Regions from separate parts of the Cytobacillus sp. FSL W7-1323 genome, predicted to be linked through region 1. Evidence: riboswitches for the same ligand, from Rfam matches in the RefSeq annotation. Region 1 holds a riboswitch; each other region holds the start of a gene.

Region 1 (11,074 bases):
TGGATATCTAGCACTGATGATACAGTCGTCTCGTCAATGAGCTTTTGTATATCTTCTAACGACATATTCGCTTTCTTTAATAGCAATACTTTTTGCAGACGAAGTAAGTCCAGTTGTGTATAGAAACGTTTGCCATAATCATCTTTATAAGTAGGGGTGACTAATTGAATTTCATCATAATATCGTAAAGTTCTAACAGAAATGGACCAATCTTTAGCAATTTTACCCGTCGAAAAATAATCCATCTTTTCTCTCCTTTGAACTTGAAGATGACGTAACGTAACCAGGTACTCTTAATATATCAAATAAATTGGGGGTAAATGGAGTGAATACCTTATTTTCAAAAGAATCACGCTGGTCAATACAAACGTTTTTACTTATTCTGATGTTTGTCTTCATCATAGTGCCGATATTCATTGAAAATTGGGCACAAGACCTATTGCAGCGGTTATTTCAAAATGATTTATATGCGGGGACTTTGACAGGGTTAATCATGGCAATTGCCTTTACAGTGGCTCTTTATTATATTACGATTAAATCATATGGATTGAATTGGCAGTCGCTTGGCTTGAAGTCGTTTGCTAAGAGCTATTGGCTACCGATTATCGGATGGACTTTTTTTCTAATTGTGGGCAGTGGATTGCTTGTTATTCTTATGGATTTATTTGGTGTTGGCGTAGAAAATAAGAAAACCGCTTCATTAACAGCAGAACTGAATGGTTTTACGATTCTCATTGCATTTATATCTGCGGCCATTGTGTCACCCATTTATGAAGAAATTTTGTATCGTGGCTTTATTTACAAATGGTTTAGGACTAAATGTAATATTGGACTGAGTATGCTCATTAGTTCTATGATTTTTACGGTGGTACATTTACCGACTTATAACACATTACCAGTTAATTTTTTCAGTGGACTTATCTTCGCTTGGACTTATGAGAAAACAGGCTCCATCTACCCTGCGATGGTTATCCATAGTGTTTTTAACGGACTGGCGATTCTATTAACTGCCTTTACTTAATTATCTTAATTTTTAGTTTTCACGAAACGTTTGAAGCGAATAATCGTAAACAATAGAGGGGGTGAATAGAATGAAATGGTTATTTGCTATTTTACTGCTTATGTTATTACTTTTTTATTATTATCGCTTATTTAATGTTTTCTTTAAGATTAAGAAAAATAGGGTATTCCCATTACCAGATGAAGTATTAGAAGACATACGTATTGAGCCGCAAAGGCCGATAGCAGAGCCAAAGGTAGCTAGTCAGAAGGGCAGTATCTTTACTTATATTTTTATCACATGTATGGTGTTTATCGCGATCATGTTTATTGTTTTTTCCGATCAGTTAGTTGTTACGAATTATCTGCTGTTACTTGTACCTCTTTTTCAAATGGAGTTTCTGTTTAACCAATTAGTTTTTCTTCAAAAAGGGATTGTTAAAGGGCTAAAGTATATCCCTTGGCATAAAATTGATTCTTATGAAGTTCAGTCTATTGATATTAATAACCGTCATTTTGGTTTTGATAAAAAAGTAAATGATGGTTTTGAGATGAAGCTTCATTCAGGTCGTTCGAGTCAGGTTAGTTTACTAGTTACTTCAACAGAGGCTTATGAACAGTTGCAAATCCTGTTAGAATCTCATGGTATTAAACAAAAAGCCTAAATAAATGGGAGGGACGAGATGAGTAATCATGAACAATTTTTAACAGAGGCAGTACATCTAGCAGTAGAAAACGTAGGAAATGCAGGAGGACCTTTCGGAGCAGTCATTGTAAAGGACGGGAAGGTGATTGCCAAAGGTGTGAATAGGGTAACAGATCTTCATGACCCAACGGCGCATGCGGAAGTAATGGCTATTAGGGAAGCATGTACGAAGTTACAATCTTTCACATTAACAGGCTGTACTCTTTATACAAGCTGTGAGCCTTGTCCCATGTGTTTAGGTGCGATTTACTGGGCGCGTTTGGAAAATGTGTATTACGCAGCCGATCGGAAAGATGCGGCAAAAGCGCTTTTTGATGATGATTTTATTTACCAAGAGATTGGCATAGACCCGAAAGATAGAGGTCTTCCTTTTGTACAATTGACACTAAATCAATCACAGCTCCCTTTTGATGCTTGGAGTAAGCAAGTCAATCGAACTTCATATTGACTTCACGGAAATTCCTTACTTTCTGCATAAGGATATATTATTCTTAAAAGTGATACATCTACATAAAGGAGAGCAGTATGGGCACAAATAAAAATCAATTCCAACCGATGAAGTTATTATTTTTTATTACGATTATTGTCGTTATCGCAGTTGTTATCATGGTGTTCATAAACAATCAAGGAAATGAAAAGGATGAGTATACATCTTTTGAAAATGCACCCCCTATTGAAGGACAGCCTGTTTTAGGCAAGGCGGAATCACCTGTACAAATCGTAGAATTTGGCGACTTTAAATGTCCAGCGTGTAAACAATGGGGTGAGACTATTTATCCGCAATTAGTGGAAGATTATGTAGACACGAATCAAGTGAATTTCTCTTATATCAATGTGCTCTTCCATGGCGATGAGTCTAAATTAGGTTCAGTTGCAGCCGAAGCTGTTCATCTATTGGAACCTGATGCATACTGGGCATTCCATAAAGGTTTGTTTGATAAGCAGCCAGAGAGTGGGCAACATGATTCTGTCTGGTTAACAACGGAAGTACTAGAGGAAGTCGTTGCAGAAACGACGTCAATTCCACTAGAAGATCTATTGGCAGAAATGAAAAAAAGCGCAACAATAGAGGCGGTTAATCATGACACTTCACTCGTAGGTGAATATGAAGTCCAGCTCACACCGACGATTATGATTAACGATAAAATGGTGACAGATCCATTTAATTATGATTCAATCAAACGTTTGATTGAAGAAGAGTTAGAGGGATAAGAATGAAGAAAAATCAAATCATGTTGTATTTTTCTTGGGTGGTTGCACTCATAGCAACATTAGGTAGTCTATACTTTAGTGAAATTAAGCAGTTTATTCCTTGTGAGCTCTGTTGGTATCAAAGAATATTCATGTATCCACTCGTTTTAATCTTGGGGATCGGTACGTTCTATCAAGATATTTCTGTGCGAAGATTTGCGCTACCAATGGCGTTTATTGGCTGGTGTATTTCTCTCTATCATTATCTTGTACAAAAAGTGCCTGGACTCGCTGAGGTCACCCCATGTTCAAGCGGTGTACCATGTAGTGGCCAATATATCAATTGGCTCGGTTTTATCACCATTCCTTTCTTGGCATTAACGGCTTTCACGCTTATTATCTTCTTTTGCCTGATGATAAAAAAAGACAATCAAGCATCATAAACATTCCTCGTACATATGATTGTACGGGGTTTTTGTTTTGTTCGTAATAGAGTAGAAATCGGTTGTGAATTTGTAAATGGAAGAAGGGGAAGCTGCTTGACATGAGACAAGCGTAAAATCTCATTATATGCACACAATTCATTTGAAAATCACGAATAGAATTGTATGTAAATCGGACATCGCCATTCATCCGCAAATTCCGTGAGCACTTCCGCTTTAATCCGACTTGCCCACTCTTCATCTACTTTCTAGGGTTGGACATGAGCGTAAAAATGAAGGTCTGTGAGGCATTGCATTTTCTTCGATTAATTTTCTAACTATCTCTGAATTTACCATCTGTTAGAACAACTTGTGATATATGTTTTTTCATGCTTAATCTACTTGAAAATGGGTAAAATAATGTTAGTGAAAATCTGCCATTTATTAAAGGAGGAAATGAGATGAAAAACCCAATAAAACAAGGGATGATGTTAGGGTTAGGTTTAGCAGCAGCAGGGAAAGACCGTGCACAAGAAATGATGGATGAGTTAGTGAAAAGAGGAGAGTTAACAAAACAGGAAGCGAAGGATTTTATGCAGGAGGTAAGGGCGAAAGGCCAAGAGAAGCAAACGCAGATAGACGACAAAGCCCATCAACGAATGACTAGTTTATTGCATGATTTGAATATCGCTACAAAGGATGATGTCTTAAGATTAGAGGAACGGATTCTAGCACTTGAGGCAAACAATCGAGAAGAGAATTAAGGGAGGTTTTTGCCATTTTCAAACCAAAGATGAGTCATATTCATCGCTATCGTGAAATTGCCGTAGCCTTCTCTCATTACGGTTTTGGTTATCTCTTAAAAGAATTAGGCTTGCATGAAGTATTGTCCCTACCTAAACGTATGTTCATGCGAAAGCAAGAGGAAATTCATGAAAAGACGACAGGTGAACGTGTTCGTCTGTTTTTAGAAGAGCTTGGACCGACGTTTATTAAAGTTGGTCAGATTGCGAGTACAAGGTCAGATATTTTTCCGGAATCAATTATTAGGGAATTGGAAAAATTGCAGGAACATGCCCCGTCATTTTCATTTGCAGAGGTAAAAAAAATTGTTGAAACCGAACTAGGGGAAGAACTACATGACCTCTTTACAGAATTTCAAGAGGAGCCATTAGGATCGGCATCTATCGGTCAAGTCCATTATGGTGTCCTCCATTCTGGTGAAAAAGTAGCTGTTAAGGTACAACGGCCTGATATTGAGAAGACCATGAGAACAGATTTAGAAATTTTGATAGAAATTGCTAAAATCGCAGAAAAACGGCTACATTGGGCATCGCAATATCAGTTAGTGGAAATGATGAAAGAATTTTCTAAAGCATTGTTAAATGAGTTGAATTATTTACTTGAAGGTCGTAATGCAGATAAAATTGCCAATCAATTTGAAGACAATAATCATTATAAAATCCCAAAAACATACTGGAAATATACGACGAAAAAAGTGTTAACTATGGAATATATTGAAGGGTGCGGCATCCTTGAAAATAAAAGTTTGGCGGAACAAGGGTTTAATAAACAACTGATCGCCGAAAGAATCGTTGAAGGCATCCTCCAGCAAATATTAGAGGAAGGTGTATTCCATGCAGATCCTCATCCAGGTAACATTTGTGTATTACCAGGAAATGTAATTGTTTTCATGGATTTTGGTATGGTTGGACGTTTAACTGAGGATATGAAAGAAAATTTAGCATCATTAATTATTGCCATGTTGCGGCAAAGTACCGATGGAGTCATTAAAGCCATCACTAAAATGGGTATTGTCCAAGATGATGTCGATGTTGAACTTTTAAAAATTGATGTTGATTTACTAAGAGAGAGATATTATGATATTCCGTTTAGTGAAATATCAATTGGCGAGGCAGTTAATGATTTGTTTTCCGTTGCCAATCAACATCATATACATATCCCAACAAACTTAACATTAGTGGGAAAAACATTGTTAACAATGGAAGGTATTGTTGAAAAACTTGACCCTAATATAAGCATATTAAAAATTGCTGAGCCTTTTGGTAGACGATTAATTATTAATAAATATCGACCTGATCATTTGGCGAAAGATTCGCTAGCTCATATCGGGGAGTATTTTGATATTCTAAAGGAAGCGCCGTATAATTTGAAAGATTTGATTGCCCTTATCAAAAAGGGAAAAATCCCGCTCGAACTGAATTTGCCAAACAGTGAAAAATTTCTAACGAGAATTGATCGTATCAGCAACCGGCTAGCATTTAGTATCGTGTTGCTAGCATTTTGCATTATAATGGTGGGTTTAATTATCGGTTCCGCCCTTGGCAGGCAATCATCTCTCCTATGGAATATACCAGCAGTAGAAATCGGCTTCGTCATTGCGATATTAATGTTCTTATTTCTTATATACACCATCATTAGAGCAGGGAGATTCTGACGACTCTCTGCTTTTTGTTTTGGGTAGAATTTTTCTGATTTCACTACACAAGCAATTCATGGTGAGAATATAGTGTAGAGAGGTGAACGGTTTTGTCAATAAACGTTAATGTTGCTTATGGTTAATACAAAAATTCTCATTGGCAGTCCAATTAATCAAGAACCCGATATTTTAAAAGAGTTTCTGCTATCCTTAGCCAATTTAAAAACGGATACAATGGAGATTCATTATCTTTTCATAGATGATAATCAGAATGAAGAATCAAGTAGACTACTACGTCATTTTGCCAAATGGAAGAAAGATGTTGCGATTTTATCCGCAAAAGAAGATAGTATCTATATTCGTACCGACTTTACCCATTTCTGGAATGATGCTCTCATCTGGAAGGTTGCTCGCTTCAAAGATATGCTTATTGAGCAGGCGAAATTTGAAGAATTTGATTATTTGTTTTTAATTGACTCTGATTTGCTTTTACACCCGAATACCCTTCATACACTTATTTCCACGAAAAAAGAAATTGTTTCAGAGGTATTTTGGACGGCTTGGCAAGAGGGGACAATTCCTTATCCGCAGGTGTGGTTAACAGATGAATATACCCACTGGAGACAGGCGGATGAAGGTGCCATAACAGACGAAGAAAAGGCCGTTCAAACCGAGGCTTTTATTCAACAGTTACAAACTCCAGGTGTTTATGAAGTAGGAGGATTAGGTGCGTGCACGCTAATTAGCAGGAAAGCTTTGTTAGCAGGTATTCATTTTAGTAAAATTAAAAATCTCAGTTTTTGGGGAGAAGATCGACATTTTTGTGTGAGAGCTGTGGCATTAGGACTGGATCTACATGTAGACACACATCTGCCAGCTTATCATATTTATCGTTCTTCTGACCTTACAGGCATACCCGCATTTAAAGAAAAATGTCAGTATGCTTATAGCGAACTACCTATTTATCCAGAAAAAGCAGAAAGCCATCAAATTCGCTTATCGATGATTGTGAAGAATGAAGAAGGTCGTTATTTACAAACGATGTTAAAGAAAGTAAAGCCATTTATCGATGAAGCTGTGATTATAGATGATGCTAGTACTGATCAGACTATATCGATTTTCTTGCAAGAACTAAAAGGTATGCCAATTAAATTGGTCAAGAATGCAAGCTCCCAGTTTGCCAATGAAGTGGAACTAAGAAAACAACAGTGGTTAGAAGCAACGAATGGTTTTTTAGGTTGGGTATTAAATCTTGACGCAGATGAATGGTTTGAGGAGAGTTTTATTGATTATATTGATGACTTTGTTAAACAGGATACTATCGACCTGTACTGTTTTAGACTGTATGATATGTGGGATGAAGACCATTATCGTGAAGATGAATACTGGCAAGCACATTTCTTATACCGTCCATTTCTAGCAAGAGTTAGATCAACCTTTCAGCCTGTCTGGAAAGAAACACCACAGCATTGTGGGAGATTTCCAGAAAACATCTTCCAACTTACCCACAGTTTATCCACAATACGAGTCAAGCATTTAGGCTGGGCAAAAGAAAAAGATCGATTAGAAAAATATGAGAGATATAAGCTGCTTGACCCGAATAGCCTCTATGGTAATGAGAAACAATATGAATCGATTCTAGATAAGAATCCCCGTTTAAAACAATGGTGAGAAACATAAAGCAAATGGTCAGTTTCGAAATGAACTTCGATTCATAGCTAGGAAACTATTTGTATGCTAAACTAAAAATAATTAAAAATTGTTGCAGGGGGACTCAGAAAATGAGTTGAGAAGGTTAAAACCTGACCCTTAGAACCTGTTCGTTAAGACGATCGTAGGGAGCATCTTCCAACTATATGCATATGTATGGTAGGCTCTCCATTTTCGGGGAGCCTTTTGTTTTGTTTCCCTGAACATTTTTAATTACATCTATTGAAAAGAGGGAATAGCGTGAGAGAAGAAGTCGTGTTAGTAACAGGAGCAAGTCGTGGATTAGGAGCTGCAATTGCTGAAAAGTTTGGTAAGGAGGGCTACAAAGTAGTCGTTAATTATTTTAATAATAAAGAAAAAGCAGATGCAGTAGTTGAAAAAATCGGACAAGATCGTGCATTTGCTATCCAAGCTGATGTAAGAGATCATCAAGCAGTAAAAGCAATGGTAGCAGACACAATTGCTCATTTTGGTCGCTTGGATATCGTTGTAAATAATGCATTAGTTCAATTTAAATTTGATCCTGTGGCACAGGCGAAAGTAGAGGAATTATCTTGGGCTAGCTATCAAACCCAGTTTGAAGGCGCGATAAAAGCAAGCTTAAATGTTGTTCAATCTGCTCTTCCGGCTCTAAAGGATTCACAGCAAGCCCGTGTGATTGGTATTGGCACGAATCTTTACCAGAACCCAGTCATTGCCTACCATGAATATACAACAGCCAAAGCGGCATTAATTGGCTTTACACGCAATATGGCCAAGGAGCTCGGACAGTATGATATTAATGTGAATATGGTTTCCGGTGGATTATTAGAAACAACGGATGCAAGTGCTGTTACTACCCCTGAGGTATTTGCGATTGTGGCTGATAACTCTGCTATCCGCCGTGTGACAAAACCAGAAGACGTAGCGGAAGCCGTTGTTTTCTTAGCCTCTCCAGGCGCTAGAGCGATTACGGGACAAAATCTAGTCGTTGATCATGGATTGACGATGAACTAAGATAAAAAAGGTCGTCATCTTTGTTTATGGCGGCCTTTTTCAATAAATGGACTTATTTTGTAGGTTGATAAATCAGTAAAGAGCTTATATCAGCAAATGTGAGACTAAGTCGAAGCTAAACTCCAATTTATTCGCAGAAAAGGATATTTTTAAAATAATAACTTAATTTTCTCACTAGTATTTTATTCTACTAGATGTTAAAACGGTCGATTGAACGTTCAATCAGTATTGTTCAATTTTTCCTTGTTTATATCGATAGCCAAACATAGAAGATGCTTGTAGGTGAAACTTCCGCAGTTGCTTGCTCATCGGATCCGATGCTTCCTTAGGCATCTTATCGTTAAATCCAACAACTGTCACTGCACCGAGTAATTGATTCTGGTAGTCTAGCAAAGGGACGGAAGCCGAAGAAATCGATGGAATTAAAGGTTCGGTAGCGAAGGAGATTTTCGATTGTTGAATCATTTGCCATTCTGCGTTATCGATCGCTTCCCCGTCTCCTAGCCAATCTTTTGTCAGTACTGGGTTTAAGAAACTTAAGAAAATCTTCCCTGCGGCAGATGTTGGTGGTAAGCTTCCGCCTAGTTGTGTACCAATATGAAGTGGTTCATTCGAATGACAAATCTTTGTCGTAATAGGTCCGTTGTTTGTCCATAATGAAAACGAAACGGTGCAGGAAGTAAGCGAAGAAAGTTCCTGCATATACGGAGTGATTGCATCGGCAATATCACGACTACCAAAGGCGGCTGTACCATATTGAATCAATTTGCTTCCAAGATAATACAGGTTTGTCCCTTTTTCACGATAGAGCATGTTCAATTGCGTAAGTGTATTTAAATATTTATATAAATTACTTTTCGTAATACCGGTTTCTTCTTGAATGGTTGAGAATTTCATTAGGGTATCTTTTTGATAGATTAATTCGATGATAGAAATGCCTATTTGCAAGGATTGTATCATCGTACTACTTTTTTGTATTTCCATGTATGTAACTCCTCAATATGCTAGTCATGTTGAATCCTAATTTATCAGAAACTACATCAAACAACAACCTTCCTTTAGAGGGTTGGTAGGATATCCCTATAAATTCAGTATATATAAGAATAGTAAGTGAGTTGGCGATTATTAACTTGGTCAATGAAGGTGCTCAACTCACGAAAAATAGGGAGCGGTCAAATATATTAATTTAACCTTTTCCATTTTTTTAGCTCTTTTTGAACATAGGATAATGATTGTAGTTTTTCTTTTAGTTCAGCTACAGAGAGACGATAAGTATTATTGGAGTGATATTCTTCTACAGAGTTTGTATCAGTTTCTATTCTGGTATCTCGAGGAATGCGATAGAAGCCTTCAAGATCAATAGCTTTCGCTGCTTCTTCTTTTGTTAGTAAAACTTCATAGAGCTTTTCTCCCGGCCGTGTGCCAATTAATTCTAAAGGAAGGTTAACGTGAAAAAGTTCTTTAATCGCTTGTGCTAAATCTGTAATATAGGCAGCAGGCGATTTTTGTACCATAATATCCCCATTACAAGCATTCTCAAAAGCGTACAATACGAGTTCGACAGCCTCATCTAAACTCATCATAAAACGGGTCATTAAAGGATGCGTAACAGTTAGCGGCTTTCCTTCCTTTACTTGTTCTATGAGTAGCGGAATGATGGACCCCCTTGATGCCATGACATTTCCGTATCTTGTGCCACATATAATGGTACCACGAGCGTTAGCTTGTCTCGATTTAGCGATAAATGTCTTTTCCATTAAAGCTTTAGACATTCCCATTGCATTAATTGGATAGGCTGCTTTGTCCGTTGATAGGCAGACAATTTTCTTTACCCCTGCTTGTATTCCTGCACTTAATACATGATCGGTGCCAAGAATATTCGTTTTCACCGCCTCTAGCGGATGTGACTCACATGAGGGTACTTGTTTTAAGGCTGCTGCATGAAAAATGTAATCAACCCCGTCCACAGCTGGTAATAAAGTACTCATATCCCGAACATCGCCGAGGATATAAGAGATTCTTCCATCTGCATACTGTTTTTGCATGTCATCTTGTTTTTTTTCATCACGAGAAAAGATGCGTATTTCTTTTATTTCACTATGCAAAAAACGTTCTAACACCACATGCCCAAACGAGCCGGTTCCACCTGTAATTAATAGCGTTTTATTTTTAAACATAAGTATGGAACGCACCTTTCTGTCATTTCCCACAATGGGCTTACTTTAATCCAAAATAGTATAAATAATATTCGGAATTTATTCGTGGATAGTTATACCAGTAAGCGATAATTCCTGTTATGTGCACTGAAGGGTTTTGGTCTAAGAGCGCTTGATGAAAATCACAGTCCCCCGCCATATCCGGTCTTTCAGAAAATCTCGCTTCTCCCACACAGCTTCTCTTAATGATCCTAAATTGCCCACACCATTCACGATAATTTTCTTCCGTTGCTTGAAAGAGCTGGCCATCCTTTGTCACCATGCTGTAATAATAAATGTCGTACTCACCATCTATTTTAGCGAGTACTTCACGAATGGTTGGTAAATAAATATCATCGCTATCAATAATGGCAATATAATCTCCAGTTGCGGCTTCGATACAACGATTATACGA
Region 2 (11,074 bases), 2.1 Mb from region 1:
GAATAGGCATTACGAATAGTGAGAAAAAAAGCTATGGTAATGGGATTAATGGCATGAAAGAAAGATTAGAATTTGTAAATGGCCATTTGGACATCAGTTGTGACGAGGGTACGACAATTTCAATTATTGTTCCACTTGTCGTTAAACAAGTTGAAGGAGGAGATTTGGCATGATTCGAATTGTCATTGCAGAAGACCAAAGAATGATGTTAGGCGCACTCGGTTCGTTACTGAACCTTGAGGATGATATGCAAGTCGTTGGTCAAGCCTCCAATGGAGAAGAGGCCGTTACATTAGTGCAAGAACTAAGTCCCGATATTTGTATTATGGACATTGAAATGCCTTTAAAAACAGGGTTAGAAGCAGCTGAAGCAATTAAAAACAGGGGCATAAAGGTTATTATTTTAACCACTTTTGCAAGATCTGGATATTTTCAACGAGCGATAAAAGCAGGGGTACGGGGCTATTTATTAAAAGATAGCCCGAGTGAAGAGTTAGCTGATTCGATTCGTAATGTCATGGCAGGCAAAAGAATTTTTGCCCCGGAACTGATGGATGATGTCTACCGAGAAGAAAATCCCTTAACAGAACGTGAGAAAGCGGTACTTGAATTAATGGCAGAGGGAAAAAGCACTAAAGAAATTGCCTCTATATTAACGATTAAAGTTGGTACAGTTCGTAATTATATATCAGCTATATTGGAGAAGTTAGAAGTAACAAACAGAATCGAAGCCATCACAGAGTCAAAAAACAAAGGCTGGTTTCATTAATGAATACTCGTGACGAGCAGGAAGTCACGAGTATTTTTTGTATTTCTTGACTAATTATCTAAAAAAACAAACCTTTTTTTGCATAATATTTCATGCAAATCATTTCAATAAAAAGCTAGTAAAATCCTGTATTTATAGGGAAATTATAAATTTGTAAGAATAATAGAAAAGTTTCAGAAACTGTGTTGACAATACCAAAAATAGGGTTCATAATATTTTAAACAATCAATGTACTTTATTAAGGAAATGTTATATTGATTTTATGTATTAAAGTAATAAATTCTTAATATCGTATAAATTGCGAAGGAGTAGTTTAATCATCAAAGTATTTCGTTTACAATGGTGCATAATACCACAAGAAAAAGAGTAAAGATGTTTAACGGCACTTTAAATTGATCTTAGACAGGGAGTAGAGTAGAAATGAATGATTATCAGTTTGAAATCCAAAGACGTGCAACCAAAAAAGAAAAACCGGCATTTGATCAGTTGATTTTCGGTAGGAACTTTACAGATCATATGTTTGTAATGGACTATCATGCAGACAAGGGGTGGCATGATGGACGTATTGTCCCTTATGAGCCATTACAAATTGACCCGTCTGCAATGGTATTTCATTATGGCCAAAGTGTTTTCGAAGGATTAAAGGCATATTTATCTGAAGATCAGGAAGTGCTCATGTTCAGACCATATAAAAATATGGAGAGACTGAACAAATCGAACAACAGACTCTGTATTCCGCCAATTGACGAAGAACTTGCTGTTCAAGCATTAAGACAATTAATTGCAGTTGATCGTGATTGGGTTCCAAATGTAGAAGGAACATCGCTATATATTCGTCCATTTATTATTTCTACAGAACCTTATTTAGGCGTTGCTCCATCACATCAATACAAATTTATTATTATCATGTCACCAGTCGGTGCCTATTATAAAGAAGGAATTAACCCAGTGAAAATCGCTGTCCAAAGCGAATATGTTCGTGCAGTCAAAGGTGGAACGGGTAATGCCAAAACAGGAGGAAACTATGCTGCTAGCCTAAAAGCACAAGAAGTAGCAGAACAGGAAGGATATTCACAAGTACTTTGGTTAGATGGCAAGGAAAATAAATATGTTGAAGAAGTAGGAAGCATGAATATTTTCTTTAAAATTAACGGTGAAGTCGTTACACCTGAATTGAACGGAAGCATTTTAGAAGGCGTAACAAGAAACTCTGTTATTGAACTCATTAAAGACTGGGGTATTCCTTTATCTGAGCGTCGTATCTCAATCGATGAGATCTATGAAGCGCAAAAAAATGGCACGCTAGAAGAAGCATTCGGAACGGGTACTGCAGCGGTCATTTCACCAGTCGGAGAACTATTCTGGAATAACGAAAAACTTACCATTGGTGGCGGACAAACAGGTGAAATCGCCGGCAAACTTTACGAAACGCTAACAGGAATCCAAAAAGGAAAAGTAGAAGATAAATTTGGTTGGATCGTGAAAGTAGACGAAGAAAAAGCTGTTACGACAGCAATTTAATAGAAGAAAAAGAACCACTTGCCATTGATGGTAAGTGGTTTTTTAAAGGGTTAGACTAGAAATGTGGTTCTGTAAAATGGACAAAAACTGAAAAGAATAAAACCGAAGTGATGGATTTAGAAAATGGACTGACTGTATATATTATTATCGTTTGATTTTGCTACTTCAGCCCTACAATCACAAAAGGATTTTACGCTTTTTAACAAGCAAGGTTGTCCTTTCCGAGAGAAGTTAAATAAATTGGTATTTTTTTCATGCGGAAAATTCGTTATAATAGAGAAAAAAGAAAGGATGAAGTAATTTGCCAGACCTAAAACCGCTCAATCCCTCTTACCAACTCCGATTATTACGCGTGCTCCATCTTAGATCAAAATTGTCCCCTGAGAATGAACAATATCTCAAAATGTTAGAAAAAGGATATGAAGGAGAAAGTAAATGGCGAGATGATTTGCAACAACTTTCACCAAAATTCCCCATCCTCTATGATATATTGCTAGAAATAAATCATACATCCTTTCAAATTGATGCACTCTGTGTAACTCCCCACAAACTCATTGCTTTCGAAGTGAAAAATTATAGTGGTGATTTTATGATTCAGGAAACTAAATGGTATTCACCAACAAATAAGGAAATTAAAAATCCCCTCCTACAAATCGAAAGAAATGAAACCCTCCTACACCAATTCCTTACTAAGCACGAATTAAACATTGCATTTGATTATCTACTTGTTTTTGTTCATCCCGAGTTTATGTTATATGATCGTACAAAGAAACAAAATGTTATTCTTCCACCGCAAATTCCACGATTATTAAGAGAACTAAATCAAATAGACATTCAACACTCTCCATTTTATACAAAAATTGTTCATGCTTTTTTGAGTCATCATAAAGAAGAAAAGAATTACGCTAGAAAAATCGAATATTGTACGGAGGATTTGGTAAAAGGAGTGGTTTGTCGAGAGTGCGGTGGGCAGATGAAGCGAGCGAGTTTGCGCAAATTTCATTGCTCAAAATGTAGGAGGAACATTTCATCTTGTGATGCATTAAGTGAAGCAATCAATGACTTTATTATTCTTTTTCCATCAGAAAAAGTAACAAAGACGGCGATTTATGATTGGTGTGGTGGAGCAATAAGTAGTTCCGCAATACAACGATTCTTACAAGAGAAATATACACTTAATGGTGGTGGAAATTATTTTTATTATCATTAATGGGTTTTAAAACCGAAGAAACAGTTGAATTATTTAGTAATGAAGAGAAGTGACAGTATCTTATAGATTGAAATGTATTCTGATGGGGTCAATCTATTAGTAAGCAGTTATATGTTGAACAAAGGACTTTGTGCACAAAAAAAATCTATATAACATCACAATAAAAGTGGATAGTAAGTCACTCAGTAGGAGAATCAGAGATGAGCGCCTCGCAAAGGGGGTTAGCAAGTCACTCGGAAGGGGAATCAGAGATGAGCGCCCCGCAAAAGGGTTTAGCAAGTCACTCGGAAGGGGAATCAGAGATGAGCGCCCCGCAAAAGGGTTTAGCAAGTCACTCAGAAAGAAAACCAGAACTGAGCGCCCCGCAAAAGGGTTTAGCAAGTCACTCAAAAGGAGAATCAGAGATGAGCGCCCCGCAAAAGGGATTAGCAAGTCACTCGGAAGAAGAATCAGAGATGAGCGCCCCGCAAAAGGGGTTAGCAAGTCCCTCAGAAAGAAAACCAGAGATGAGCGCCTCGCAAAAGGGATTAGCAAGTCCCTCGGAAAGAAAACTAGAGATGAGCGCCTCGCAAAAGGGTTTAGCAAGTCACTCGGAAGGGGAATTAGAGATGAGCGCCCCGCAAAAGGGATTAGCGAGTCACTCAGAAAGAAAACCAGAAATGAGCGCCTCGCAAAAGGGATTAGCAAGTCCCTCAGAAAGAAAACCAGAAATGAGCGCCTCGCAAAATGGTTTAGCGAGTCCCTCAGAAAGAAAACCAGAGATGAGCGCCCCGCAAAAGGGTTTAGCAAGTCCCTCAAAAGGAGAATCAGAGATGAGTGCCCTGCAAAAAAGTTTAGCAATTCACTCAGAAAGAAAACCAGAGATGAACGCCTCGCAAAAGGGTTTAGCAAGTCCCTCAGAAAGAAAACCAGAGATAACCGCCTCACAAAAAGGGAGTTATTCAGCAATATATTTAGAACCAAACACAAATGAAAGCCGAGCAAGGGAGTGCCCGGCTTTCATAAATTCGTTTAGGATAATGCGAATTACTTAGATAGTAAAAGAAACATTCTAATGAACTATAACCATAATCATCACAAGCTTTATCCTATCCCACTAACAATCAATTCAGCAGCTTCTTCAGCTGTTTTCCCGTCAACATTGATTTTTAGATGATATGGTTGATAATGAGCTTGTCTTTCTTTGTAGAGATGATACATTTCGTCAGTAGAAAGACCATTCAATTTCGGTCTTGTATCTTTAATCAATGGGTATCGATCGAGCCAATTTTCCCATGAGAGCTCGATAAGGACAACGGTACTGTTTTGTAAACAAATTTCGCGGTTCTTACTGTTTAAAAAGGCGCCGCCGCCTAATGAAAGAATCTGTTTTTCTTCGGCAGATAGTTGTTCAATCAATTCGCTTTCAGCTTTTCGAAAAACTTCTTCACCATGATCAAGGAAAATTTTTGAAGTTGACATCCCAAACTGTTGTTCAATGCGTTCATCCGTGTCGATTAAACCCCACTGTAATTTCTTAGCTAATTCCGTTCCTATGGATGTCTTTCCGACCCCCATAAACCCAATAAGTACAATACTCTTATCTTCCATAGACTGTCCTCCCGAATGTTATATAAAATATCATATCATAACGTTTTATGTCGCAACATCGTTTCTATCCAATGTTTTTTATTTTCATTTCTATCATTTCATGTTATATTGACATCATATATTATAAGTTTTCACTGGGGGTGCCTTCACATAGAGGCTGAGATTGAATGCCGTTCAAAACCCTTTGAACCTGATCTGGTTTGTACCAGTGGAGGGAAGTGTGTCGATGTAGTCGTCCTCGCTTCCTTTTGGAAGTAGAGGATTTTTTTTATATATGAATAAATGCTAGGGGTGCCAAATACTTGGCTGAGATGAACCCTTTGAACCTGATCTAGTTAATACTAGCGTAGGGAAGCGAGTGACGTCATACATATCATGATGACCAAAGCCGCTTATTCAAAATAGCGGCTTTTTTATTTTTATCGAAAGGAGGAAAGGTCTATGAATAAAATCCAAAAAATGACGATGACGGCAACGATTGCAGCCATCACTACTGTGTCGAGTAGTCTCATTTTTATTCCGATTGGAATAGCGAAAATTTTTCCGATTCAGCACTTGGCGAATGTATTATCTGCTGTACTTCTTGGACCATGGTATGCCGTTAGTCAAGCGTTTCTTTCATCTACATTGAGAAATATGATGGGGACTGGAAGTGTTTTTGCCTACCCCGGGAGTATGATTGGCGCATTACTTGCAGGGTTCCTTTATCAAAAAACGAAAAAAATTGGCTTCTCAGCACTAGGTGAAGTCGTTGGAACAGGAATGATAGGGGCAGTAGCGACTTATCCGATTAGTACATTACTTTTAGGACAAGAAGCAACCCTTTTCGGATTCCTACCAGCATTTATGGTGAGCTCGTTTACTGGAGCAATTTTAGGATATGGTTTATTAAGAGTATTAATTAAGAATAAAGCTATTGGAGGTTACATCAATGAAAACAGCATTAACGATCGCAGGTTCTGATTCAGGAGGAGGAGCTGGGATTCAAGCAGATCTTAAAACTTTTTCCGCCAATGGTGTGTTTGGCATGTCCGTCATTACGGCGATTACCGCTCAAAATACAGTAGAGGTACGTTCGGTACAGGATATAGAAATCAATATTATAAAAGACCAAATAGAAGCTGTGTTTGATGATATCCAAGTTGATGCTGTCAAAATCGGGATGTTGTCATCTAGTGAGACTGTAAAAATCGTCGCAGACCGTTTAAATCATTATAGTCCAAAAGTGATTGTGTTAGATCCTGTTATGGTTTCAAAAGGTGGACATCATCTTTTAAAGGAACAAGCTATTGAAGCATTAAAAGCGAAAATGTTACCACTTGCGACTGTAATTACGCCAAACATTCCTGAAGCTGAAGTACTTTCGGGTATGACAATTCGCACGGTTGATGATATGGAGCAAGCTTGTAAAAAATTATATGAATTAGGGCCAAAAGCCGTCTTATTAAAAGGTGGACATTTAGAAGGAGAACCGAATGACTTATTATGGGATGGACAAAGTTTCAACTGGTTTAATGGTCGAAGAGTAGAGACAAAAAACACCCATGGTACAGGTTGTACTCTATCATCTGCCATTGCTGCTGGGTTAGCAAAAGGGGAAGAACTTATTGAGGCCATACAGTCTGCGAAAAATTATATTTCCATAGCGATTGAGCATAGCCTAGCACTCGGTCATGGGCATGGTCCGACAAATCATTTTTATGAGTTATACAACAAAGCAAAGATGGAGGAAAGATAATGGCGATTTCAAGTGAAGCAGTTGAGAGAGTCTTTCAGCAGTTACAAGAACATACCCCACTCATTCATCATTTAACAAATACAGTAACTATTAATGATTGTGCAAATGTGACCCTAGCAATGGGCGGTTCACCTGTTATGGCCACCCAACTCTTAGAAGTAGAAGAAATGGCTATGATGGCAGATGGGCTCGTAATTAATTTTGGTACTATTAATGATGCGATGTTTGCGGCAATGATTAAAGCTGGACAAACTGCCAATCAAAAAGGGGTCCCAGTAATATTTGATCCAGTTGGTGTTGGTGCAACCACTTATCGCACAAATAAGGCAAAAGAGCTAATTAGCACAATAAAAGTGTCCATTATTCGCGGCAATGCTTCTGAAGTTTCTGCTCTTATTGGTAAGAATACAAAAACGCGTGGTGTTGATGCAGGGGCTATTGAAATAGCACCTGAAGCACTTGCAAAGGAGGCAGCTGAAGTCCTAAACTGTCTCATTGTTATTAGTGGAAAAGAAGATGTCATTACAGATGGGAAGCAATTAGTTGTGATTGATAATGGAGATTATCTTTTGACGAAGGTAACAGGAACTGGCTGCATGACAGCTTCATTAGTAGCAACTGCTGCTGCTGTTTCAGAAAATTGGTTTGACGGGGCTGTTATTGGTATGGCTACTATGAGTCTAGCAGGGGAAATCGCAGCTAAGAGCTTACATGCCGGTGAAGGGTTAGGTTCATTTCGAGTGAAGCTAATGGATACGATTAGTACAATGAATGCAGCCATTTGGCTAGATGGAGTGAGGCAAAACTAATGGATTACCGTTTATATTTAGTCACAGATGATAAAATAGCAAACAATGAATTATATGATATTGTTCGAAGTGGTGTAAAAGGTGGTGTGACCATCGTTCAATTAAGAGAGAAGACAGCGGATGGTCAACTCTTTTATGAAAAGGCGAAAATATTACAATCTATATTAAAACCATTGGATATTCCACTGATTATTAATGATAGAGTAGACATCGCTTTAGCGGTAGGTGCAGCAGGTGTGCATGTTGGACAAGATGATCTGCCATGTGCCGTCGTTAGAAAGATTGTTCCTGATGATATGGTAGTTGGTATCTCTGTATCCAATGTGGAGGAAGCGAAACTTGCTCAAGAACAAGGAGCAAATTATGTTGGAATAGGTTCGGTGTTTCCGACAACTTCTAAATCAGATGCTGATTTATTAGCACCAGGTATGCTCGAGGAAATCATTGCAGCGATTGATATTCCTGCTGTCGCTATTGGTGGTATTCAACTAGAAAACATAAAAATGCTTAAAAATCGAGGGTTAGCAGGTGTTTCTGTTGTCTCAGCAATTAGTAAATCTAAAAATCCAGAAAAGTCAGCTCGAGATTTACTTCAATTATTCCTTTAGACCTAAAAAATATCATAAGTGTAGTTAAAGAGAACTTATTCCATTGACAAGATACTATTAATATACTAAAATTACTTTTGGTTCGAGATATTTCATTTTAGTGTATTTCGAATAAATTATTACGACATTCGGAGGTCTTCACATAATGGCAAAAGTTCTATTTGTAAACGCAAGTGATCGTCCAGTTGAAGCTGGAATTTCTGTAAAAATGTATCATGCATTTTTACAATCATATAAAGAATCAAATCCATCAGATGATATTACGGAATTGAATCTTTTTGAAGAAAACATGCCTTACTATGGTAATGATGCAATCAATGGTACTTTTAAAAAGAACCAAGGGTTGGAATTAACTGCTGCAGAAGAAAAGGGTGCGGCGCTAGTTGAGAAGTATTTAAATCAGTTCTTTGATGCTGATAAAATCGTTTTCGCATTCCCACTTTGGAATTCAACTGTACCAGCTCCATTGATCAGCTATGTTTCTTACTTAGCTCAAGCAGGTAAAATGTTTAAATATACTGCTGAAGGTCCAGTAGGATTTGCTGGCGACAAGAAAGTGATGCTTTTAAATGCTAGAGGTTCTGATTATTCACTAGAAGGTATGGCTGCTGGCGAAATGGCAGTTAACTTAGTAAAAACAATTATCAGCCTTTGGGGCATTACTTCTCCTTCAGAAGTAGTGATTGAAGGACATAACCAATACCCAGATCGTACACAAGATATTATTGAAGAAGGATTACAAAACGTAGCTAAAGCTGCTGCTCAATTCTAATTCGATACGAAAGCATCTCTATATTTTTGTAGAGGTGCTTTTTTTGTCTAAAGGACGTCCTAAAACTTGTATTTAGGAAATCACGGTCGCTCATTCTTTGTGTAAACCTTGAATAAACTTGACCAGTATCACACAACTCGATGATGTGTAAAGAGGTTAGGATTCAAAACAGGAAGACATTTTAAACAAGCTAGTAAGATAAAAACGTATACGCAGTTAAATATGTTTTTTAACTACAAGCATGAATGATTGCTGAGGAACTATTTGTCGAATCAGTACCCAATCTGTTACGAGCTTACTTGCTTATCTTAAAGTAGAACAAAACAGAGTGAGGAATGGCCTCACTCTGTTTGCTATTGTTTTTCAATTTTTGAAGGATTGTTTATTTTATAAGGTACTGTTTCTTCTACTTTATGCTCTTCATTGACATCGTCTTGGGCTTTTGGTAATTTCTTTTTGACGATTTTGCCATTAAAGGAAAGTTTGTCTCCGATAGCTAATTCTTGTTTTTTTAATGTTTTAGAGTGACTGCACCAAGCTAGTCCAATTGGTAAAGGGTCGTCTTGATGAATGACAACCTCATCGAGCACAATGACTTCATCATGGTCCTCAGTGAAATGGTTATAGCTTAGCGCAAATTGCTTCACAATTGCTGAAAAAGCGACCTTATCTTCAGGAAGTTGGATTTTTTTAGCTGCTTCTTTTTTCTTTGTTTTCGTTTTTGTAGCTGTGATTTTCGGCGGTGTTGGCGCTTGCTCTTTTGTTTTTTCATCGGCCTGTTTTTCTTCTATTTGTGCGGTGTTTGGTTGTCCAGCAGCATCAAAAGCTTCTTTACCAAAGTTGCCTGCTTGCATTTCTTTTAAATAAGCCGGATGAATGCAACTTAGTTTTCCATCTTGGAACTTGATTACAATGGTGTAATGATCATCTTCTTCACCGTATGCTTGATAGCCGACAATTTCTACTTTGCGTTGATGGGTTTTTTGTTTAAACCAAAACGTTTTCTTGGCAGGCAGCTTCCATTCTTTTAACTTAGTTTCGTATTCTTCTTTAGATTCAAACGGTTGAATCTCACCTTGAGGTGGGAGATAATTAGTTTGATTCGCATCCTCGATATGAGGTAATGTAATAGCCATGATTGGATCTCCTTTCCTTTTTCCATTATTAATTACTATAAAAAGGTTTAAGAATGGCGAAATAGAATATATTTAGTTAATATAACGCATATGAGCAAAAAAATGAACTATTTAAGGAGTGTTAAAAATTATGACGACCTATTCTAGTCGAAAAGAGATTCCCGTAGAAGAAACTTGGAATATCACTGATATTTATAGTGAGGAGTCTGAGTGGCAAAAGGATTATGAATCCATTCAGTCGTTAGCGCAGGAGTTAGCTGGGTTCGAGGGGGAAATAAGCGATGGGCAAAGTTTATTTCAATTTCTAAAGAAGCAGGAAGATTTATCTTATTTGTTTGGTAAAGTATATGCTTATGCGATGTTACAATCTGATGTTGATACAAGGGATAGTCGTGCTCAAAGTTTATTAGATCAATCGAAACAACTAAGTGTAAAAGTAAGTAGTGCAACTTCTTTCTTTATGCCGTTTTTACTTAGCTTAGATGAAGCGACATTAAAAGCTTATATTAAAGAAGAAGAAGGGCTGCAATATTTTGAAGAAGACTTACTCGAATCGTTTCGTTATAAAGCGCATGTGCTTTCAACTGAGCAAGAAAGTTTATTATCACAACTCGGTGAATCACTTTCTGCACCATCAAATACATATAATATGATTAATAATGCTGATATTGAGTTTGGTCTCGTAACAAATGATAATGGTGAAAAAGTAGAACTTACACGAGGAATGTATGCGAAATTAATTGAAAGTGATGATCGACAAAAGCGGAAAGAAGCGTATAAAGCGTATTATAAGCCTTATGTACAACTTAAAAATACAATCGGCTCGACTTTATCAGCAGCGATCAAGAATAATGTTACAACCACAAGAATAAGGCAGTATCCTTCTGCATTAGAAAAAGCATTATTTGGTGATAATGTTCC
Region 3 (11,074 bases), 2.0 Mb from region 1:
CTTTTGATGTGCTTGTTTTACCATCTCGATAAATAATTTCATCCAACGATTATCCTCTGTCAGTTCAGGGTGGAAGGAGGTAACAAGTAGATGATCTTGTTTGGCAGCTACAATTTGGTTATCATATGTAGCTAACACTTCCACATGCTCTGTTACTTCTGTAATAATGGGCGCTCTAATGAATACTGCTGGAACATTGTCTGTGAAGCCCTTTACTTGTAACATTGTTTCAAAACTGTCTTTTTGTCGACCGAAGGCATTTCGCTTTACACTTATATCCATTAACCGTAAATGCGCTTCACTACCATCGGCTAACTCATTAGCTAGTAATACTAAACCCGCACAAGTGCCAAAAATTGGTTTCTTTTCTGCTGAAAACTGCTGAATTGGTGCTTTGAATTCATAATAATCAATTAGTTTTCTTATTGCCGTACTTTCTCCACCAGGAATAATTAAAGCATCAAGTGATGATAGTTCACTTGCTTTTTTTACGGCTACAGCGGCTTGCCCGGCTGACTCGATTTGTTTTATGTGCTCAGAAACGGCTCCTTGCAAGGCGAGTACGCCAATTTTCAACATTACCAACCACGCTCCTGCATTCTTTCTTCTAAGGATAATTTAGAAATATCTAATCCTTTCATAGCAGCACCGAGTTCTTGCGAAAGCTTCCCGATTAAATCGTAGTCTTTATAATGCGTTGTTGCTTGCACAATGCTATGAGCAAACTTTTCTGGATTTTCAGATTTGAAAATACCCGATCCTACAAAGACACCGTCAGAACCAAGTTCCATCATAAGAGCAGCGTCTGCTGGTGTTGCAATCCCTCCAGCAGCAAAGTTTACTACTGGTAATTTGCCATTTTTCTTAATTTCACGAAGGATATCATATGGTGCACCTAAGAGTTTAGCTTCTGTCATGAGTTCATCATCATTCATTAAAGTGATTTTCCGAATTTGTGCTTGAACTTTTCTCATATGTCTTACTGCTTCAACAATATTACCTGTGCCCGGTTCACCTTTCGTTCTTAACATGGATGCACCTTCACCAATTCTTCTTGCTGCTTCACCTAAATCACGACATCCACACACAAATGGAACCGTAAACTCACTTTTTAAAATATGGTACTCTTCATCTGCAGGGGTTAATACTTCACTCTCATCTATGTAATCAACACCCATTGCTTCTAACACTCGTGCCTCAACAATATGTCCAATTCTAGCTTTGGCCATGACAGGAATAGACACTGCCTGCATCACTTCTTCTACAATTCTTGGATCGGCCATGCGAGCGACTCCTCCAGCTGCACGAATATCCGAAGGCACGCGCTCTAATGCCATAACAGCAACTGCGCCTGCTGCTTCAGCGACCTTTGCTTGTTCAGCATTGACGACATCCATAATGACACCGCCTTTTTGCATTTGTGCCATCCCGCGTTTTACTGTTTCTGTACCTACTAATTGACTCATTTTCATTCCTCCATTGCATTTTTCAGATTTGTTTATTAGTATAAAAAGGAACTGATATGATTGTAAGTATCAGTTTTTGATAATTTTATAGTATCAGTTAGAGGGGGCAGTTAGATGGATTACTTAGCTTGTGAGTTGTTAAGAGACAGTGATGTACCTTTATATGAGCAATTATATGACTATATTAAAGGCGAAATAACAGTGGGAAGATTACTAGAAGGAGATAAGCTTCCATCTAAACGAAAATTAGCCACCTTGTTAAAAATAAGTCAAAATACTATTCAAACAGCGTATGAACAGCTTGAAGCGGAAGGTTATATTGAAGTACAAGCGCGCAGAGGCTACTTTATATTACCATTAACAGACTTAGAATATATCGAAAGTAAAATGAAGAATGAAGGTTCAACAGTTGGTGTTTATCCTAAAGAACAAACCGCGATTTATGATTTTCACCCGAGCCAAATTGATACTGTTCACTTTCCATATGATAAATGGCGAAAGTATGTGAAACAACATATTGAACCGGTTCATCAGTCCTCATTACTGCTTGGTGAAAACCAAGGGGAACTTGATTTAAGGCAGGAAATTGCGCAGTACTTATATCATTCCCGTGGCGTAACTTGCAAGCCTGAACAAATAGTAATTGGCGCAGGTGTAGAAGTTCTTTTACAACAGCTGATTTTTCTATTTGATAAAAATACAGTCTATGGGGTGGAAGACCCAGGTTACCATTTAATGATGAAGATACTACATAATTACGGATATGAAGTGTATCCACTGTTAGTGGATAGACAAGGAGTCGACATTCACGCCATAAAAAAATCACCTATAGATATCCTGTATACGACACCTTCACACCATTTCCCTTATGGAACCGTTTTACCGATTCAACGAAGACAACAATTGTTGAATTGGGCAGCAGAGAAGGATGATCGCTACATTATTGAAGATGATTATGACAGCGAGTTTCGCTATAACGGAAAAACGATACCGTCTCTGCAAAGTATGGACAGAGGGGAAAAGGTTATTTATTTAGGCTCTTTTTCTAAATCTTTTATTCCATCATTGCGAATTAGTTATATGGTTTTGCCAAAACCCCTTGTTAAATCTTATAAAGAAAAATTATCTTTTTATCATTGCACGGTTTCGAGAATAGACCAAAATGCTTTAAGTGGATTTATGAAAGACGGGGAGTTTGAAAAGCATTTAAACCGGATGAAAAAAGTTTATAGAAGAAAGGTCGAAATAGTTCTAAACGTACTCAAGTCCTTTCCGCAATTAGAAGTTATGGGAGAAAGCTCTGGATTACATGTCGTATTGATTGTCAAGAACGGAATGAATGAAAGCGAACTCGTAGCACGCGCAAAAAGAGAGCGCTTGAAAATTTATCCATTATCTAATTACTCCATAATTAGAAGAGATGATAAAGAACCGCAAATTATATTAGGCTTTGCAGGTATTATTGAAGAGCAATTGGAACACAGCTTGAAAGCATTGTTCAAAGCGTGGGGGATGGATGAGATTGATTAGATAAATCTATCTTTGCTTGATTCAATAAAAAAATTAGAATTAAGTACTTTAAGATAATCAACAACGAACAAATTCTTATCATATAACTGAACTTGTTCGTTGTTAATTTTACTTAGAAAGGTTTTAGCGAGTAAAGTTAGGGCATAATCCGATGGCCAAATATATTAAGTGTACCCAATCGATAGGAGACGTAATAGGCGATTATTAATATGATAAGCATGATGATAAAAAATAGGTAATCAGTCGCTTTGATTTTCATTACAGTATAATAGGTTCGATCTTTTGACCCTGTAAAACCTTTTGATTCCATTGCAATTGCGACTCTTTCAGCCTTCCGAATGGCGCCAGCTAATAGGGGGATAAAATATTGTCTCGTATGTTCCACGCGATTTCTCCATCCTTTTGCACGACCAAGGCCCCGAACACGATGAGCTTTCTTTAACAAGTCTAATTCGTGCTTGCAGGTTGGAACAAAGCGATACCCTGCCAAAATACCATAAGTTAACTTAGGTGAAAGGCGAACTTGCTGCATTAAACTTAACATAAATTTTGTTGGATCAGTTGTAAAAGCAAAGAGTAAAGATAACCCTATAAAACACAATGACCTTAGTGCTAAACTCATACTAACTATAATGCTACCCATCCTAATATCAAAAGAAAAGAACGAAAAAAAAATAGGACCAGTTGCGTACTTATCATCCGTATACAGCATTGTCATCCAAGCTAACCCGAGCGCAAAAAAGGACATCGGTATAAAGTAAAACAACCATTTCTTTATGTTCAGTTTACTGAAGAAAAAGGTAAGTATCAGGATATAAATAAACATAATCGCTGGTGTAATAATATCAAAGGAAAAGCTCAACAAAATGGCAGGTAAGATAACCGTAATAGCTTTTATGGTTGGATTTAATGAGTGTATCATATCGTCATCTCTTCATTTATCAACCGTAAGCGGTAAGGTATCCTTAATCTGGCTCTTTCTAAAAGGTCAGTTTTTCGCCAAAGTGCTTTAGGTGTACCATCATAAACGATCTTTCCTTGTTGCATAACCAAGACATTATTACAGTATGAATCAACTAAATCCATGTCATGTGTAACGAAAACGATGGTGGCCCCTTTATCATTTAGGTGCATGACTTTACGCATAAATTGAGAGGTCGTATAGGCATCTTGTCCAAATGTTGGTTCATCGAATAGAAGTAAATCAGGTTTGGAATGTAACATCGTTGCTACACTTAGCCTTCTTTTTTGGCCACCACTTAAGGAAAATGGATTTTTCCACTTATCAGATAAGAGATCAAAATCGGTTAATAAATGATGAACCATTCTTTCTGTTTCTTCTGTAGAATAGCCACTTAGCTTGATACCAAAACACACTTCATCGTATACAGTTTGGTTAATAAATTGATGCTCAGGATTTTGAAATACATAGCCCATATTCTTATACAATTCGTTTTCATGCCAATTACTTAATGGAGTGTTTAAAAAATCAATTGAGCCTGATACGGGCTTAATTAATTTGGCTATTAACTGTAATAAAGTAGATTTACCAGCACCATTTTCGCCAACTATTGCGCAAAAGTCCCCTTTTTTGATTGAAAAGGAAAGTTCATTTAGGATTTGCTTATTTTTATAGTTAAATTGTATATCTTTAAGATTGACGATTACTTCTGTACTTTCTTTTTCACTTGATGGTCGACTAGGCATTTTCCTATTTTCATACCTTTTAGGAACTCTTATACGATTCTTCGTCAACTTATGTAAATGATTTTGAAAACCTTCCTTCGGCGTACTATCTAAAAGTATTTCTCCTTTTTTATTAAGCGCAACCAACCGATGAGCGTATGGTTCCCAGTCATCGATTTCGTGTTCAATTACAAGCAAACCAAATCTTTGTTGTTTTTGAATCTTAATAATTGTCTCGATAAACTCGAGGCTAGATATCGGATCTAAATTTGCTGTAGGTTCATCTAAAATTAAGTATTGAGGGTCCATTAAAAGGATAGAAGCTAGCGCAACCTTTTGTTTTTGTCCTCCTGAAAGATGGTGAATGTTATGTTTCATATATTGTGATAATCCTACAATATCTAGCACATGTTCTATTCTTTGTTTCATTTGGCATCTGGGAATAGACAAGTTTTCTAACACAAATGCTAATTCATCTTCTACACGAACCATGCAAAACTGACTTTCTGGATCTTGAAAGACAATGCCTATTTCTTGGTTTATTACTCCTTTAGGGTAGGAGGAGATATTTCTCCCTTTATATAAAAGGTCCCCTGAAGTAAAACCTTCAACCGCCTCAGGATATAGACCATTTAAACATAGTGTAAGTGTACTTTTGCCAGAACCACTTGCTCCAAGTAATAAAGTCACTTCCTCTGCATATAACTTACAGCTTACATTATTTACAGAAGGCTCATCGTGTTTATCAAAGGAAAATGAGAAAGAGTCTAATTCAAAAATTGGTTGATGATTTTCCATGCCTTGCTAGTACCTCCTTCCCAATAGGGTACCCATTTAAAACACCAGTTTTCGCTAGTTGATCTGCTAATATTTTTCCTAAATAACCAGCAATGATAGCTCCACTTAAGAGACGTATAACAAACATTGTCATAATAAGCCAGGATTCATAGGCATGAAAACCTGATACAAAGAAATGGTAAGGAAAACTAATAAATGCAGCGCTGACACCTGAAAAAACGAGAATACGAGGTTGATAATTTTTCCATTTTGTCAGAGCAAAAGCGATTTCCGCCCCTAATCCTTGCACCATCCCTGAAAGAATTAAAGTGGGTCCAGATGTTGAGCCGACAAGTACTTCGGTAATAGCAGCAATGGTTTCTGCTGTAAAAGCAACGCCTGGCTTTCTGATAATGTAAGCAGCTATTATGGATACAATAAACCATATGCCATAAATCAATTCATAACCAATGGGTCCAAACCCAAACGGGGTAAGGATGGCAACAAGAACTTTACCGACCCCAAAAAACCCTAAATAAATAAAGCCAAATACGACACCCAGGACTGACATGAGAACAATATCTTTCAGACGCCATGATTTTATCATGAGACTTTCACTTCTTTAGCTTTTCCAGTAGGGCTGTTAGCTGATAATGTGAATGTCATTGTCACATGAGATACATCTTGCTTGGTCTGATCGAAAACGTTCTGTAACAAGTTAAAAATATCATTCACCTTGCCATCAAGCCTTGTGGCATAATGGCTATGGCTAACGTTTACTTCAGTCTCCTTGGACCAATCAATTTGCTCATAAATTTTTTCCATATAATCTTCCCTCCCTAAGGGATAGAGGGCAAATTTACAACCTGCAAGCTGGTCTATTTCTTTTGTATCATCCTTGTTCAAGGCAATGTCAGATTCGTCCATGTATACATCTGCTGCTGAATCTCCTGGACAACCAATCGAAAAGGTACCACTCATAGCGATGTGTTCTCCTGTTTTAGCTGCGTGTAAAAAGATTGCCCTCACTACATCAAAAACATGAATTTGCTTACCACGGATACAAGTAGATACATCATCAGTTTCTGACCACACCTTTGACATGTTCACTTCTTTAAGGGCAAATAAGATGATGTCCACATACCTCTCACTCATTGGAGAAAGCGTAAACTGACAACCTACGATACTACTTGTTCCACATAATTGATTCATACAAAAATCTCCTTTTAACATTTTTTGAACAAAAAAAACTGCACCCCGATGGAATGCAGTTTGGCTATGCAGAAAAAAAAGAGAATACACTGACCAACTGCACTTCCCCACGCTAGTATTATCTAGATCGGGTTATAAGGGTCAGGCAATTGCCTTCTCAGCCATTAAATATAGCTCCCCTAGCGCATTCGATATATTTTATTTGTTCGTCTATCCTATCATAAGCAAAAAATCATTATCTGTAAACCAATACTTGTCAATTGATAATGTAGTAGAGATAAATACAATTTACTAATTGATACGTAAATGATGCAAAAGAGTAAGGAATACAGTTTAAATCGCAATATAGTAGAGGTGAATAAAATATTGATGTGAAGAATGTTGATATATTCGCATACTATTTAGAATGAAGAATAACCCGATTACTAATTTCAGTAATAATGGTTGTCATTTCTTCCGGAGATTCTTTCATCCCATTCATTAACCATTTTTCAATTACATAAATACATCCACTAATTACAAAGTAAATCATATATTTTGATTTATCTAGATTTATGACCTGCTGTTCTTCCTTTAAACTATTAATAATGATTGATTGTGCAGTATCAATCACTCTCGTTTGAAAAGCTTTGTTACCATGGTCACTAAATAAAACAAGAAAATCAGCACTACGTTTATAAACATAATCTAATAAATACTTTGTCATTGCAAAAGTTTCATTTGTCTCATTATGGTTGTACTGTTTTAAAGTGACCTGTAATTCTAACAAAATCTCATCTTCAATATGCTGGAGTAAATCAAATTGATCACGATAATGACTATAAAAAGTAGAACGATTGATATCTGCTTTTTGACATAATTCTTTAATGGTAATGGAGGAGATTACTTTTTCTCTTAATAATACCATTAAACTTTCCTTTAACACCATACGAGTATATTGTTTCCGACGATCCAATTTTTTGTTCATCATGCCAACCCTCACTTTTTTAGAGAAATCCAACAAAGTACGCTTAAATGTTGGATGTTAAACATTTTTTACACAACTGTTTGTTGTTTATCTAACACAGTGGTATGTATAATGTTACTGTAAAAGAATTTCAACATCAAGAAGTGGGGAAACCAATAATGATTGAGTTTATTATTCGTTATAAAAAATCTGTAACAATCATTTTCTTTTTGTTATCAGTGCTTTCTGCTATTGGATTTCTGTTTGTGAATGTTAATTATAATATGAAAGATTATATCCCAGCAGAAGCTGAATCTACCGTTGCTTTAGAAGTGATGGAAGAGGAGTTTACTAGTGGCATTCCAAATACAAGCGTAATGGTTGAGAATGTAACAATCCAAGAAGCGCTCGTTATCAAAGAGAAATTAAATAAGGTTCAAGGTGTAACTGATGTGATGTGGTTAGATGATGCGATGGACATAAGAACACCAATAGAAACCGGAGACCAAGGCACAATAGAAAATTACTACAAAAATAATCACGCTCTTTATTCTGTCACCATTGAGAGTGGCAAAGAGGTCGAAGCAACAGAAGATATATATCAAATAATTGGTGAGAAGGGATCACTTATTGGCGAAGCTGCAAATACAGCTACGCAGCAGAAAATGACAGGGCAAGAAACGTTACTCGCTGCAGGGATACTTATTCCCATTATTATCATTATACTAGTTCTCTCGACAAACTCTTGGGTTGAACCGCTCTTTTTCTTAACGGCTATCGGTGTATCGGTAATTATTAATTTAGGGAGTAATGTTTTTATAGGAGAAGTGTCCTTTGTGACACAATCAGTCGCACCAATTTTGCAGTTAGCTGTTTCCTTGGATTACGCTATCTTTTTATTACATAGTTTTCAAGATTATCGTAAACAAGGGCATGAGCCAAATCAAGCTATGAAACTAGCTATGAAAGAATCGTTTAGTGTCATTGCCTCGAGCGCATCTACAACTCTATTTGGATTTATTGCATTATTGTTTATGGATTTTGAGATTGGATCAGACCTAGGTTTAAACCTTGTTAAAGGAATAATTTTAAGTTTTATAAGTGTGATGGTATTCCTTCCAGCACTTACATTATTATTCCATCATTGGATTGAAAAAACACAGCACAAATCATTAATACCAAATTTTAAAGGTATTGGAAAAAAAACATTAAAGTTAAGGTTTCCGGTCTTGATTTTCGTCTTACTTCTCGTTATACCTAGCTTTTTAGCACAAAAAGAAACCTCATTTACTTATGGAATGGGGGATCAACCTGACAGTACTAGGTTAGGGCAAGACATCCAAAAAGTAGAAGAAATATTTGGCGAATCAACCGCTGTAGTATTATTGGTACCTAATAATGAAATAGGTAAAGAAAAAGAAATGATAGCATCTATTGAAGAGGTTGACCATGTCTCAAATGTAATTGGCTACACGAATATGGTTGGTTCGACTATTCCGCAAGAATATTTAGAGGAGGAAGCAAAGGAACAATTCTTATCCAATAATTACAGTCGAATCATCATTAATACTGATGCAGGAACAGAAGGAGATATTCCTTTTCAATTAGTAGAAGAGATAAGGGAAATAGGTACTAAGTATTTTGGTAATCAAGCGTTAACTTTAGGCGAAAGTGTTGCACTTTATGATATGAAATCAACGGTTACAGAAGATAATTCTTTAGTAAATACTTTAACCGTTATCGCGGTTGGATTCGTGTTACTTGTCACATTCAAATCATTATCATTACCGATTATCTTATTATTAACAATACAATCTTCTGTTTGGATTAATCTCGCCATACCCTATTTTACCGATACGTCATTAGTATTTATTGGTTATCTCATCGTTAGCACTGTACAGCTTGCAGCAACGGTCGATTATGCCATTTTATTAACAGAGACTTATAAGCATAATCGTGGAAAACTTTCTCCAAAACAAGCGATGAGAAAAACAATTGATGAGAAATTATTTTCCATTATCGTGTCTGCCTCCATTTTATCTAGTGTCGGATTTATATTATGGCTAACTTCTTCAAATCCAATCGTCGGTTCTATTGGATTATTATTAGGTAGAGGAGCATTGCTCGCGTTTTTACTCGTTATCCTTTTTCTACCTGCATTATTATTACTATGTGATAAATTGATTCAAAAAACATCTCTACAAATGGACTTTAGTAACAAGGAGGAAAAACATGAAGATCATTAAATGGATGCTTATCACTGCTTCCCTATTTTTCTTTCCTGTGATGAATATACATGCTGAATCACAAACAGTTAAAGGCGGAATGAGTAAAGGGAAAGTAGCAAACAAAAATGAAGTGATTTATGCTAACTTGCTAGCAGACGGTAACCTAACCGAATTATATGTTGTCAATTCGTTTGAACTGATAGAACCTGGTGTGATAGAAGATTTTGGGAATTACCAAAAGGTTAAAAATCTAACTGACACATCAAAAATTAGCAAAGAAAATGATCAGATCACATTACAAGCAAAAGAAGAAAATTACTATTATCAAGGAAACTTACCAAATAACTTTGAGTTACCTTGGCGTTTTACAATTAATTATTACCTTAATAATAAAAAGGTTGAACCAGAAAATTTAGCTGGTAAATCGGGCGATATAAAAATGGAAATTGCTGTAGAAGCGAATGAAGGTAAGCATTCTTCATTCTCTGAAAATTATATGCTGCAAATTAGCATACCGCTGAACACTGAAAAATTCAAGGATATAAAAGCCGAGAATGCCACTGTTGCACAATCCGGCAAAGATAAGCAGCTCACTTTTACCGTTATGCCGGAGCAGGAAGAAGTATTTACGATTGAGGCAGAAACAAATCATTTTGAAACAGAAGGTGTGCAAATATCTGCTTTACCTGCTTCACTTGCCATTGATAGCCCAGATACTGAAGAATTGACGAGTGAGTTTCACTCATTAACTGAGGCAATTGGTGACATTCATCATGGTGTCGGAGACTTAGCAATAGGAATGAATGAACTATCATCAGGCTTACGGTCTTTAGAGGGTGGGTCTGCACAATATAAAAAAGGACTAAATGAATTAAGTCAGTCTGGTAACCAATTAACAGAAGGATCAGCACAAATAAATAATACTTTATCTTTGATTAAAGATGAGATGAAACAAGCCAGTGGCGTAAGTGGTATTGGGGAACTCGAGAATGTAACAATCGATCTGCCTGAGGTAGCGGATAATCTAGAACAAGCAGCAAATGATGTAGACCAAGTAGTTGTTAATTATAATGAGGTAAAAACACAAATCAATCGTGCTCTGGAGCAGATACCAGATAACCAAATTTCAGATAAAGAGATAAATAAATTATATGAAAGTAATGCGGATAAAGAGGTAATTGATCAATTGGTAGAAACCTATAGAGGGACAAAAGCTGCTCAAGAAGTTC

The links. Region 1 has a riboswitch for thiamine pyrophosphate ahead of MKX67_RS01850 (3-oxoacyl-ACP reductase). Riboswitches for the same ligand answer to the same signal wherever they lie in the genome.
Region 2: linked by a shared signal. The riboswitch ahead of thiW (energy coupling factor transporter S component ThiW) and the one ahead of MKX67_RS01850 (3-oxoacyl-ACP reductase) in region 1 are both predicted to bind thiamine pyrophosphate.
Region 3: linked by a shared signal. The riboswitch ahead of MKX67_RS11880 (YkoF family thiamine/hydroxymethylpyrimidine-binding protein) and the one ahead of MKX67_RS01850 (3-oxoacyl-ACP reductase) in region 1 are both predicted to bind thiamine pyrophosphate.

The regions. Positions count from the first base shown of each region.
Region 1 is NZ_CP151998.1:336,789-347,862, forward strand. It holds gene MKX67_RS01805 (MerR family transcriptional regulator) at 1-245, opposite strand, end outside; gene MKX67_RS01810 (type II CAAX endopeptidase family protein) at 326-1,021, shown strand; gene MKX67_RS01815 (hypothetical protein) at 1,092-1,664, shown strand; gene MKX67_RS01820 (nucleoside deaminase) at 1,683-2,153, shown strand; gene MKX67_RS01825 (thioredoxin domain-containing protein) at 2,231-2,917, shown strand; gene MKX67_RS01830 (disulfide oxidoreductase) at 2,920-3,339, shown strand; gene MKX67_RS01835 (polyhydroxyalkanoate synthesis regulator) at 3,780-4,082, shown strand; gene MKX67_RS01840 (AarF/ABC1/UbiB kinase family protein) at 4,112-5,776, shown strand; gene MKX67_RS01845 (glycosyltransferase) at 5,894-7,429, shown strand; TPP riboswitch at 7,515-7,616, shown strand; gene MKX67_RS01850 (3-oxoacyl-ACP reductase) at 7,709-8,464, shown strand; gene MKX67_RS01855 (IclR family transcriptional regulator) at 8,687-9,448, opposite strand; gene MKX67_RS01860 (polysaccharide biosynthesis protein) at 9,646-10,641, opposite strand; gene MKX67_RS01865 (glycosyltransferase family 2 protein) at 10,682-11,074, opposite strand, start outside.
Region 2 is NZ_CP151998.1:2,387,947-2,399,020, reverse strand. It holds gene MKX67_RS12280 (sensor histidine kinase) at 1-173, shown strand, start outside; gene MKX67_RS12275 (response regulator transcription factor) at 170-769, shown strand; gene MKX67_RS12270 (branched-chain amino acid aminotransferase) at 1,190-2,290, shown strand; gene MKX67_RS12265 (nuclease-related domain-containing protein) at 2,592-3,500, shown strand; gene MKX67_RS12260 (hypothetical protein) at 3,701-4,534, shown strand; gene MKX67_RS12255 (shikimate kinase) at 4,584-5,090, opposite strand; TPP riboswitch at 5,217-5,324, shown strand; TPP riboswitch at 5,368-5,460, shown strand; gene thiW (energy coupling factor transporter S component ThiW) at 5,532-6,053, shown strand; gene thiD (bifunctional hydroxymethylpyrimidine kinase/phosphomethylpyrimidine kinase) at 6,022-6,828, shown strand; gene thiM (hydroxyethylthiazole kinase) at 6,828-7,637, shown strand; gene thiE (thiamine phosphate synthase) at 7,637-8,245, shown strand; gene MKX67_RS12230 (FMN-dependent NADH-azoreductase) at 8,391-9,017, shown strand; gene MKX67_RS12225 (hypothetical protein) at 9,371-10,153, opposite strand; gene pepF (oligoendopeptidase F) at 10,284-11,074, shown strand, end outside.
Region 3 is NZ_CP151998.1:2,315,520-2,326,593, reverse strand. It holds gene pdxT (pyridoxal 5'-phosphate synthase glutaminase subunit PdxT) at 1-576, opposite strand, end outside; gene pdxS (pyridoxal 5'-phosphate synthase lyase subunit PdxS) at 579-1,466, opposite strand; gene MKX67_RS11900 (PLP-dependent aminotransferase family protein) at 1,581-2,996, shown strand; gene MKX67_RS11895 (energy-coupling factor transporter transmembrane component T) at 3,133-3,918, opposite strand; gene MKX67_RS11890 (energy-coupling factor transporter ATPase) at 3,915-5,480, opposite strand; gene MKX67_RS11885 (ECF transporter S component) at 5,455-6,066, opposite strand; gene MKX67_RS11880 (YkoF family thiamine/hydroxymethylpyrimidine-binding protein) at 6,063-6,671, opposite strand; TPP riboswitch at 6,759-6,862, opposite strand; gene MKX67_RS11875 (TetR/AcrR family transcriptional regulator) at 7,069-7,638, opposite strand; gene MKX67_RS11870 (MMPL family transporter) at 7,797-9,863, shown strand; gene MKX67_RS11865 (YhgE/Pip domain-containing protein) at 9,850-11,074, shown strand, end outside.